2 regions of the uncultured Pseudoramibacter sp. genome follow, and region 1 is predicted to be linked to the other one. Evidence: predicted binding sites of a transcription regulator. Region 1 holds the regulator's gene; the other holds the start of a gene.

Region 1 (6,000 bases):
GACAAAAAGAAGGTATTGCAATAGCCAAAGAACAAGGAAAATATAAAGGACGTAAACCAATAGACATTAATAAAGAACTGTTCCAGACTGTATATAAACAATGGAAGGCAGGAGAAATAACAGGCGTAGAAGCTACAAAAAAGCTTAATATATCAAAGTCAACATTTTACAGACGGGTAAAAGAATACAAACAATAATATTTCCCTTTGGTATTTAATAATAGAGGTATTAATAAGCCTTCATAACAGAATACCAAACAGAATTTATTAACAAAACAATGCTTGTATTATCCTATTTAGATAGATTTATTAATTAACAGGAGGTGATATATGAATGATTTAATACAATAAAGTACCATTTTAGTGTTATTTTGTCTATAAAACTAAGTATTTAGATACTATTTAGTTATGGTTACTAGTGATTTATTTATGATAGGAGTAAAAAATGTTAAAAGTAAATAATAATCATGTTCTGGAAACTGAAAAAAGCAATATAAAAAATATCTTTTACACGCTAGATGTTTTGTACAATGACGGTGATCTGACGTGTTCCCAAAGAGAAATAATAGGAGAAACAATTTTAAAACGTTACTATAATACAGAGCTATTTAATTATGCTTTTGATATGTTCTTGAACTACTGTGTACCATTTCAAGACGTGGATTTATACCAAAAGAGCATTAATATAGATATTAAAAATAATGTTTTCTTAAATTTCTAATTGACGTCTTGACCATAATATAATAAGATAATTAAAGCTTGTTATTTTATGGTGATCTGACGTGTAGAATTAAAATATCTTATGCGTATATAGTAAATATTTGTTCATATCACAGATAATCATATAATATCTTGTGTTGCCTGCGGATGTGGCGGAATTGGCAGACGCGCCAGATTTAGGATCTGGTACCTCGTGTATGAAGGTTCGAATCCTTTCATCCGCACCATTTTGAATTGAACTGCTTAAGTCTCTCTAAGATGTCTTAAGTAGTTTTTTTATGCCTAATTGATTTATAAAGGTTCTTTTGTTATAATTATAACAATCAAATTAAATGATTGCATATTTAGAGATAAATGGAGCGCGTATGCGAAAAAATTCAAAAAAAGTATCGATGAGTGTCATCAGGAGATTGCCCAAATATTATCGATTTTTGACCGACTTGAATGAAAGGGGATTTCAGAAGATTTCATCGATGGAATTGTCGAAAATGATGGGCCTGACAGCCTCTCAGATTAGGCAAGATCTGAATTCTTTTGGTGCCTACGGGCAGCAAGGATACGGCTATCGAGTTCAGGAACTGAAGGATGTAATCCACGATTTATTGGGGCTAAATCGACCTTATCGCTGTGTTATTATTGGTGCGGGTAATCTTGGCCACGCAATTTCTCATTATGAAGGCTTTAGGAATGAAGGGATATGGATACGTGCCATGTTTGACATTGATTCTGAGAAGGTAGGTCAGACCCATGACGGCGTTCCGATTTTCCATATGGATTATCTTGATGAATACGTTAAGGAAAATATGATTAATATTGCGATATTATGTGTACCGAGAGCCATTGGACAAAGTGTGGCCAATCAAGTTGTGAGGACAGGCATAAAAGGCATTATGAATTTTGTTCCGATCGATTTGACACTGCCCGACGATGTCATGATTGAGGATGTCAATATTTCGGACAGTTTATATACATTAACATATATGCTGAGCCGTAAGCAATAAGGAAAAAGGCAAAAAAAAGCATTGAATAATATCGTTTTCACCGTTATAATAAAAATAACAACGTAGAAAGTAGGTGTCTTAAATGATTGAATTTGTATATGGAGCAAAGGGAAGCGGCAAGACGAAAAAAATGATCGACATGGCGAATGCAGAACTTGAAACTTCCAAAGGTCAAATTCTTTTTATAAATGACAGAGATAAATATCGCGTAACAGTTGATACGAAAATTCGTTTCATCAATAGTGACGACTTTGGCATTAAAGGAGAAGATGAATTGTTCGGTTTTATCTGTGGCGTTTTAGGCAGCAATTACGATGTTGATACAGTCTATATCGATAATTTATTAAGAATTCTGGATGCAGATGGACCGGAAGATGTTGAAGGTCTATTGAAACGTTTAGATGTTATTCAGAAAAAGCAGGATGTGAAATTCGTGCTGAGCCTGAGCTGTGACGAAAACGAAATTCCGGAATGCATAAAAAATTATAAATAAATTCGCTTTTTTGTCTATTAACGGGATTATTCAAGACGCCGATTGTGTGAATCTCATACATTCGGCGTTATCTGTTTGTGGAGATATTTAGAAAGATTTACATGAAGGATCCATATCAAACGAATTTGCCGTATTTAACCTATGCGTCATGGTTAAAAAAACGCTATGGGCAGAAGGTTTATAAAATACCTGTCAATACAGGGGGGACCTGCCCAAACCGAGACGGTACGTTATCTTATGGCGGATGTATCTTCTGCGGAGAAAAAGGGGCCGGGAATGAAACGCTTTCAGCATCGATCTCCATTCAAAATCAAATCAAAAGGAATGAAGCTTATATTAGCAAGCGATATCACGCCAATTTATTCATCCCGTTTCTGCAGGATTTTTCAAATACTTATGTCGATTTTGAAACATTCAAGTCTCATATTGAAGCTTGTTTGGGGGAACAAATTGCAGGCATCGCCATTTCAACCAGACCGGATTGTATCAGTGATCAGCAATTGGATTATTTAAACCGAATTAGCGAAGATAATCATATTGATATCTGTATCGAACTTGGGCTTCAAACAATCAATGCGAAAACACTGCGTATTCTCAATCGGCAGCATTCACTTTCCGATTATGTCGATGCGGCTTTAAGGATCAAGGCGCATCATTTACAACTTTGCACCCATATGATTTTGGATTTACCTTGGGACGACGAAGTGGATGCTGTCGAGGGAGCTGAATTGATTTCGGTATTAAGAACAGATTTCGTTAAGTGCCACGCGCTTTACGTGGAACGAGGAACGAAATTGGCTCAGATGTACCAAAAAAATCAAGTACAGCTATTAAGTGTTGACGATTATATCGATCGCGTCGTCCTATTTTTAACGCATTTAGCGCCGGATATTGCCCTGCAACGCGTTATTGGGCGCATCCCTGAGCAGGATTCAATCCAGACAAACTGGCATATCAGCTGGTGGAAAATCAGAGAAATGTTAATCGATCGAATGCGTGACCAGCATTTGACGCAAGGCTGCGTTTATCGAAAAAATCGACAGAAACTTATTGGAAAAATTGTTTTGTAAGTTATAATAGGAGAGAAGAGGAGAGAGATGAAAGCGAAGGATTGGCAACGCATATTAATTCCTTATCAGCAGGCAGTTGATGAATTGCTGCTTAAGTTCAATCATTTAAAGGATCAACGCGCACAACTGGGAGAAACTTCACCGATTGAATCTGTTACAGGGCGCGTTAAATCGCTGTCAAGTATTTTGGAAAAAATTAATAAATACCATTACCGAGTCGACGATGTAGAGGAAAAAATCCGCGATATTGCAGGCATTCGTATTATCTGTCAATTTGTTGAAGATATTTACGAAGTGGCAGATATGATTTATTCGCGCAATAATAAGGATTTAACGATCTATCAAGTGAAGAATTATCTTCAAGGAGAGGACCGTTCGGCCTTTCACAGCGGAGCAGGAAAGCCAAAGGAAAGCGGGTATCAAAGTTATCATATTATTGTAAAATATCCGGTTTTTAGCAGTGTAGGGTATCGAGAAATTTTTGTAGAAATTCAAATTCGAACTCTCGCCATGAATTTTTGGGCGGTTGTCGAGCATTCGCTCAATTACAAGTATAAAGCTAAACTACCGGAAGTGATTAAAAAACGCTTGACGAAAACAGCGAATACAGTCCAGTCGTTGGATACGGAAATGTCGACGATTCGAGATGAAATTTTGTCAGCCCAGAAATTGTTTAGAATGAAGTCGAGCACCGTGAACGATATTGTTGAAAATATTGAAACACTGCGCCGTCTTCAGAGGCCAGAGCTGGCTGATGAATACAATTCGGAATTCAACCGCATATCAGTTCAGGAAGATTTGATTCAGCTTATTTTATTAAAACGTGAAATTGAATCAGAAGTTGGGCACATTAAAGAGATGAAATAAAGGAGTAAAAGATAAAAATGGATAACAATCACGATTCTATTGCTGCAGACGCGGTTATGACAGAACAAAATGCGCAGGAGGAACCGATCTTTACCCCTCAGGGAGAAATTATTAATGGTGAAGAATACGCTAAAAATACGACAGACCCTTCCGCAAAGGCGATCATCAAATATTTGTCTTCAATTTTGAAGCAGTATCATCTCAGTCATCGCCCACTCGACCAGCTGTCGGATTCTTATGAGGTTTTGATGGTGGGGCAGATGCACAATACGCAGCTGCGCCCTTCACTTTCGGTCACTGTCAATGGCAGCTCATTCCCAGATTGGGTGATTGAAATTGTGACTCCAGAAGAAGAAGAAATGATCTATTTGATGAAAACGGGGATCTATGCTGAAGCAGGCGTAAAGGAATACTGGATCATTGATCCTCAAAAACAGGTAATCTTGGAATATAATTTTAAGAAAAACGCTTTTATTCCTAAGATTTACAATTCTCCTCAAAGAATTAAAGTTTCGATTTATCGGGACCTGTTTATTTCGTTTTCGAGTATTTTTAAGGCACAATAAGGGATATAGAAGAAGCATTCTACGCGCTAGAATGCTTCTATTTTTTTGAATTCTTTACCCATGGAATAAAAGGGTGCGGATTTTGAATGGCAGATAAAACTTTTTTATTTAAATCCGGAATCTCGGCACACATTTTGGCGATAAAGTTTTTGACATCTTCGCGCTTTGTAAATCCGTCTGCGGGACAGGTTGATCCAATGATTGGCAATGTTTGGCACTCTGAATCGTAGATAATATCTTTTTCATTGACAAAAATCAAAGGACGGATGAGGGTGATCTGTTTTCGGTCCAAAAAAGTGACGGGCTGACAAGTATTGATGCGGCCTTCGAAAAAAAGGCTTAGGAAAAAAGTTTCAACGGCGTCATCTGCATGATGCCCCAGCGCTAATTTATTACAGTTGAGCCTGCGGCACAGATTGTGCAATGCGCCGCGGCGCATTCTCGCGCATAAAGAGCATGGATTCGATTCATTGCGAATGTCAAAAACAACAGTTGCAATCGACGTCTTTAATATTGTATATGGGACATGAATGTCGTGGCAGTAGGTGATGAGCGGAGAAAAATCCATTCCCTCAAGACCAGCGTCAATGGTCACAGCCTCAAGATCAAATTGTACAGGTGCAAATTTTTGATATCGCGCTAGTGCTGCCAACAAAGCAATGCTGTCTTTTCCACCAGACAACCCTACCGCGATGCGGTCACCGTTTTCGATCATATGGAATTGTTGAATAGCACGGCGCATTGGTCCTAATATTTTTTTCATAGATTAACGATCCTTTAAATAGTAAACTATCAATTGTAATTTATCCTTTTTGGTGTAAAATATATGTCATAGCATTTGTCATTTTAACACGAATGAGGAAACAATACAAAAAGGAGCATTGATTTGGCACATTCAATTATACAATTTTTTTCGTTTCTTCCGAATTGGCTTGAAGTTTTTATTATTTCAATGGTTCCGATCGTTGAACTCAGAGGGGCGATTCCAGTGGGCGCATTGTTGATGCGCATGCCTTATCTGCAGACCTTTTTGCTTGCATGGGCAGGCTCGATCGTTCCAGCGCCGATTATTTTAAAATTTTTACCGGCGTTTTTAAAATGGATGAGAGGGAAAAAGGGCGCTTTGGGACGTTTCGCAGAATGGCTGCATACTCGTGGCATCAACAAATCGAAAAGCATTACCAAATATAAGTTCTGGGGGCTGATGATTTTCATTGCCATTCCTCTGCCAGGGACAGGGGTTTGGACGGGCTGTCTGGCTGCCTCGCTTATTGAAATGGATTT
Region 2 (6,000 bases), on a different contig from region 1:
TAAATACTCGGGTCTTCCCGGTAAAGGCGGTCGCCGCGCTGTTCAAAGAAATCGGTGAATAAATGGGCGACGTAGTCGACCACGCCGGGGCGGCCGGGGTGGCGCGCCAGGTAGACGCGGTCCACCGGTGTCGGGTTGGCGCACAGGTGCAGCAGCTCGTCGCGGTCGCGCTGAAGCTGCTGAAGCTGGACGACGTCGGCCGGCGTGATGGGATCGCCGATGTCCTGGATACGTTTGTCCAGGCGGTCGATCCGCGTTTCAAGCTCGCGGACCGAAAGATTCGAATTGTCTTGATTCGTCATCTTTTCCTTTCTCTTATCTAAATCTTAATGGATTTTTCAGGAGCGGTCGTGCAGGCGCAGGATCTGAATCAACGTCTTGCGCATGTCCCGCCGGGGGACGATTTGATCGACAAAACCGTGTTCCTGCTGGAATTCCGCGCGCTGAAAACCTTCCGGCAGCTTTTCGCCGATGGTCTGTTCGATGACGCGGGGGCCGGCGAAGCCGATCAGCGCGCCGGGTTCGGCGAGGGTGATGTCGCCGAGCATCGCGAAGCTGGCTGTGACACCGCCGGTGGTCGGGTGGGTCAGCACGATGACTGACAGCACACCCTTACGGGAGAGCCGTTCCATCGCGGCGCTGGTCTTGGCCATCTGCATCAGGCTGATGATGCCTTCCTGCATCCGCGCGCCGCCGCTGGCACAGAATAAGATCAGCGGCCATTTTTTGCGTTCAGCCAATTCGATAGCTTGGGTGATGCGTTCGCCGACGGCGGAGCCCATCGAGCCCATGAAGAAGCGGGTGTCCATCGCGGCGACGACTACAGGGTAGCCGCCGATTTTCCCGCGCACGGCGGAGACGCCTTCGGTGGAGCCGGATTTCTTCCGCTGTGCCTTGAGCTTTTCCGGGTAGCCTGGGAAATGGAGCCAGTCGAAGGGCTTGACACCCTTGGCGATTTCCCGAATCGTGCCTGGGTCCATCGTGAGCTGGAGGCGGTAGTGAGAGCCGATCGGAAAGTGGTAGCCGCAGCGGCAGACGTGCAGATTGGCTTCGAGCTCGTCCAGGGTCAGCGCGTGACCGCACTTGGGACAAATCGTCGTGCGTTGCTGAATCGGGATCGCGTCGGGCATCGTCGTGATGCTGCGCCGTTCCCGAAGGGCCTTGAGGTTGAAGATTTCTTCACGGCGCTTTTGAAATGGGTTGCTGCTCATGATCGATCTCCTTCATCTTTAGATAATTGGGTATCGCCGATGTCGATGGGGTCCAGCCCGGCGCCGACCCGGTTCCACTTGAGCAGGGTGTCGTACTCGCTTTCGATGAAGCCGGTGTTGTAATTGCCGTGGACAAAGGCGGTGTGGTGCATGATCAGGTAGCACAGCTCTGCGGTCGTCGGGTAGCCGTCGATGACCAGTTCCTCGAGCATGCGGCGCATCCGCTGGATCGCTTCAAGTCTAGAATTGCCGGACGCGATGATTTTCACGACGAGGCTGTCGTAAAACGGGTTCATCGTGTAGCCGTTGTAGAGCAGGGAGTCGATGCGGCAGCCTGGCCCGCCGGGGAAGTGGACGAAATTCGTTTTGCCTGGAGAAGGACGGAAATCGTTCATCGGGTCCTCCGCGTTGATGCGGCATTCGATGGCCCAGCCTTTTTGGTGGATGTCCTTCTGTTCGTAGGACAGCGGCAGACCGGCGGCGACGCGGATCTGTTCGCGGACGAGGTCGACGCCGCACACCTGTTCGGTCACCGGGTGTTCCACCTGGATCCGGGTGTTCATTTCGATGAAGTAATAGTGCAGATCGTCGTCCATCACGAATTCGATGGTGCCGGCGCCCGCGTAATTGGCGGCCTTGGCTGCCTTCACCGCGGCTGCGCCCATTTCCTCGCGCACCTCCGGCGTCAGCAGATGGGACGGGCTCTCTTCGATGAGTTTCTGGTGTTTGCGCTGGATAGAGCATTCCCGTTCGCCGAAGTGCACGACGTGGCCCTTGGTATCGGCCATCACCTGGAATTCGATGTGGTGGGGATTTTGAATTAACTTTTCGACGTACATGTGGTCGTCACCGAAATTGGCGACGGTTTCGGACTGGGCTTCTGCAAATTTTGCGGCGAAATCCTCGGGACGGTCGACGTTGCGCATGCCGCGTCCGCCGCCGCCGGCTGCGGCCTTGATCAGAACCGGGTAGCCAATTTCGTCAGCGATCTTCTGCCCTTCTTCGAGGGATACGCTGCCGTCGCTGCCGGGCACGACTGGGACGCCGTTTGCCTGCATCAGCTCGCGGGCCGCGGCCTTGTCGCCCATTTTTCTGATGGCGTCACCGGAGGGCCCGATAAAGACGAGGCCCTCTTCGGCACAGCGGTCGGCGAAGTCGGCATTTTCAGACAAAAAGCCATATCCGGGGTGGATGGCTTCGCACCGGGTCGATTTGGCGACCTGAAGGATCGCGTTTTCGTTGAGGTAGCTGTCCTTAGCTGGCGGCGGACCGATACAGACCGCGCGGGTGGCCAGCTGCACGTGAAGCGAGTCTTTGTCGGCAGTGGAATAGACGGCCACGGATTCGATGCCCATTTCAGTGCAGGCGCGGATCACGCGGACCGCGATTTCGCCGCGGTTGGCAATGAGTATTCGACGGAACATGGCTTTACAGCTTTCTGACGCGCATCAGCGGTTCGTCGAATTCGGCCATCGTGGCGTTTTCTTTGAGCACTTCGAGAATTTCGCAGTCAAAGGGCGCCGGGATTTCGCTCATCATTTTCATCGCTTCGATGAGGCCGACCGTGTCACCCTGATGTACGGTGTCGCCGGACTTGACGTAAGGCGGGTCATCTGGTGACGGCGCTTGATAGAAGGTGCCGACCAACGGCGCGTTGATCGTGTCGCCGGCGCTTTCAGCTTCCGGTGTGTCCCTTGTTTCCGGTGCATCGACTGCAGGCGCTGGCGCCGGTGCAGCGGGCGCAGCGGCCGGCACAACGGCTGGTGCAGCGGCGGCTGCCACCGCTTTTGCCGGATAAGCGCCGGCTTTTTTCAGAACGAGCGCGTCGCCCTCGTGGGTCCATTTTAATGAAACGGCGTCGCTTTGATCAAAACGATCGATTAATTCGAGAATTTCGTTAAACTCCATACTGCCTCCGTGTAAAATCTTTTCAATAAGAATTGATTCCAGAATTGATTTGTAAATAAAAGATGAAAATTTGCTTTCCACCTGGATTGCTTAAAAATTTTTAGATATTCGTCAACATTATAGCATGAAATACAGATCATGCGCAGAAAAAAATAAGATAAGCGCATATCAAAGAAAATTTTTAATTTTTAGAAAATTTAAATTGAACTTGATGCAGAAGGCCGAAAATTTTTATATAATATGTAGAAAGACTGCAACCCTTTTATTTGAATTGAATCTTTCTTAAAAACGGTAAAATAAAAAGAGTAATAATTTGCAAAATAATGAAATCTTATTGACAAATTCATAAAGTATGATATGATTGTTATAGTTTTAACAGAGACCCGCTAGGGTCACCATAACAATGTGAACACTCACATTTTAGTTTTGTAAATTAATTTATGGAGGGAAATTTATGGCTAAGGAAATTGTAGTTGTCAGCGGTTGCCGTACGGCTATCGGTTCAATGGGAGGTTCTTTGAAAGATGTACCTGTTGTCCAGTTGGGTTCAACAGTTATCAAAGAAGCGGTCAACCGTGCAGGCATCAAGCCAGATGACGTTGACGAAGTTTTAATGGGCTGTGTCCTTCAGGCTGCACAGGGCCAGTCAGTTGCTCGTCAGGCTGCTGTTTACGCAGGCATTCCTGTTGAAAAACCAGCTTTAACATTAAACAACCTCTGCGGTTCTGGTATGAAGTGCATCAACCTCGGTGCTGACATGATCACAGCTGGCGACGCAGATGTCGTTGTCGTTGGTGGTATGGAAAACATGACAAGAGCTCCGTACGTCGTTCCAGGCGGCCGTTATGGTTACAGAATGGGCGCTGGCGAATTCCTCGATACGATGATCTCTGATGGTCTGGAAGATACCTTCAATCACTATCACATGGGCGTTACCGCTGAAAACATCGCTGAAAGATACGGCATCACTCGTGAAGAATGCGACAAGATCGCTGTTATGTCTCAAGAAAGAGCTAACGCAGCTATCGAATCTGGCCGCTTCAAAGATGAAATCGTGCCAATCACTGTAAAACAGCGCAAGAAAGAATTTGTTTTCGATACAGACGAACATCCGCGTAAAGGCGTTACAATGGAAAGCATCAGCAAACTGCGTCCGGCATTCAAGAAAGACGGCGTCATCACTGCTGCTAACGCTTCCGGTATCAACGATGGGGCTGCTGCTCTCGTTATGATGTCTGCTGAAAAAGCTAAAGAACTCGGCTGCAAACCGTTAATGAGATGGATCAACGGTACATCAGCTGGCTGCGAACCAGAAGTCATGGGCTTAGGTCCGATCCACGCTTGCCGTAAACTGTTCGACCGCACAGGCTTAACCATCGATGATTTCGATCTGATCGAACTCAACGAAGCATTCTCTGCTCAGGCTATCGCTTGCATCCGCGACCTGCACATCGACATGGATAAATGCAACGTCAACGGCTCCGGTATCGCTCTTGGCCACCCGGTAGGCTGCTCCGGTGCAAGAATCGTTGTTTCCCTGATGTACGAAATGGCGAAGAGAGGATCTAAGAAAGGTCTCGCATCACTCTGCGTCGGCGGTGGTATGGGTGTTGCTTCTGCTTGGGAAAACCTGCAGTAAGCTCGCTTTAGAAACTACTTACGAAAGTCGAGTGGCAATATGAGTTTTGTTACATACGAAGCTAAAGATTTAATCGGAATCGTCACGATCAACCGTGAAAAAGCACTCAACGCTTTAAACACTCAGGTCCTGAACGACCTCGAAGAAGTGATTGATGCGGTTGATTACGACACGATCCGTTGCTTAATCATCACCGGTGCCGGCAAAAAATCATTTGTTGCCGGTGCTGATATCGGTGAAATGGCTGAAGACACCAAAGCAGAAGGCAAAGAATTCTGCGAACACGGCAACCGTGTATTCAGAAAAATCGAAACCCTGCCGATTCCTGTAATCGCAGCGGTCAACGGTTTTGCACTGGGCGGCGGCTGCGAACTGTCAATGGCCTGCGACATCCGCATCGCTGCTGACAACGCTGTATTTGGTCAGCCAGAAGTCGGCCTGGGCATCACACCAGGTTTCGGCGGCACCCAGAGATTGATGAGAAGAATCCCTGTTGGCAAGGCGAAGGAAATGATCTACGCCAGCATCAACATCAAAGCCGAAGAAGCTTTGAAATGGGGTCTTGTCAATGCTGTTTATCCGCAGGATGAATTGATGCCGGCAGCTGAAAAGCTCGCTAACCGCATTGCGGTTCAGGCACCGATTGCAGTCCGCGCTGCAAAGGCTGCGATGAACGAAGGCATCGACGTGCCGATGGATGACGCGATTCAGGTTGAAGTGAAACATTTCTCTGACTGCTTCGAAACAGCCGACCAGAAGGAAGGCATGAAAGCATTCATGGAAAAACGGAAACACGAACCGTTCCAGAACAAATAATTAATTTTCAACGATTTTCGAGGGAGGATGACCATCTTCCCTCGGTGTTTGTGTATTGATTTAAATATTTGAGAGGTAATAATATGAAAGTTGGCGTAATTGGCGCTGGTACAATGGGATCTGGCATTGCTCAGGCATTTGCTCAGACAGATGGTTATGAAGTTGTTCTCTGCGATATCAAACAGGAATTTGCAGATGGCGGCAAAGCTAAAATCGAAAAGAATTTAGCAAGAAGCGTATCCAAGGGCAGAATGGATGAAGCGAAGAAAGACGCAATCTTAGGCAAAATCACAACAGGTTTGGTTGAAAAAGACACTGTTGGCGATTGCGACCTGATCGTCGAAGCAATCCTCGAAAAGATGGAACTCAAACATGAAATGTTCCAGAACCTCGACAAGATCTGCAAACCGGAATGCATCTTCGCAT

The links. The regulator Rex, encoded in region 1, represses fermentation and respiration genes when NADH is low (regulators of the CRP and FNR family bind a similar motif). The targets are predictions, from matches to a motif close to ATTGTTAANNNNTTAACAAT.
Region 2: the regulator Rex is predicted to act here: its motif matches at 3,480-3,499, upstream of QZX60_RS00920 (acetyl-CoA C-acetyltransferase).

What each region holds. Positions count from the first base shown of each region.
Region 1 covers NZ_CAIFFF010000002.1:56,386-62,385, reverse strand. The annotation lists gene QZX60_RS01560 (recombinase family protein) at 1-197, shown strand, start outside; gene QZX60_RS01555 (hypothetical protein) at 445-720, shown strand; tRNA gene QZX60_RS01550 (tRNA-Leu) at 863-946, shown strand; gene QZX60_RS01545 (redox-sensing transcriptional repressor Rex) at 1,052-1,720, shown strand; gene QZX60_RS01540 (hypothetical protein) at 1,803-2,213, shown strand; gene QZX60_RS01535 (TIGR01212 family radical SAM protein) at 2,315-3,283, shown strand; gene QZX60_RS01530 (GTP pyrophosphokinase family protein) at 3,311-4,150, shown strand; gene QZX60_RS01525 (Uma2 family endonuclease) at 4,168-4,716, shown strand; gene QZX60_RS01520 (ATP-binding protein) at 4,754-5,479, opposite strand; gene QZX60_RS01515 (small multi-drug export protein) at 5,603-6,000, shown strand, end outside.
Region 2 covers NZ_CAIFFF010000001.1:187,999-193,998, forward strand. The annotation lists gene QZX60_RS00900 (acetyl-CoA carboxylase carboxyltransferase subunit alpha) at 1-302, opposite strand, end outside; gene accD (acetyl-CoA carboxylase, carboxyltransferase subunit beta) at 339-1,211, opposite strand; gene accC (acetyl-CoA carboxylase biotin carboxylase subunit) at 1,208-2,635, opposite strand; gene accB (acetyl-CoA carboxylase biotin carboxyl carrier protein) at 2,640-3,119, opposite strand; gene QZX60_RS00920 (acetyl-CoA C-acetyltransferase) at 3,574-4,758, shown strand; gene QZX60_RS00925 (enoyl-CoA hydratase-related protein) at 4,798-5,574, shown strand; gene QZX60_RS00930 (3-hydroxyacyl-CoA dehydrogenase family protein) at 5,658-6,000, shown strand, end outside.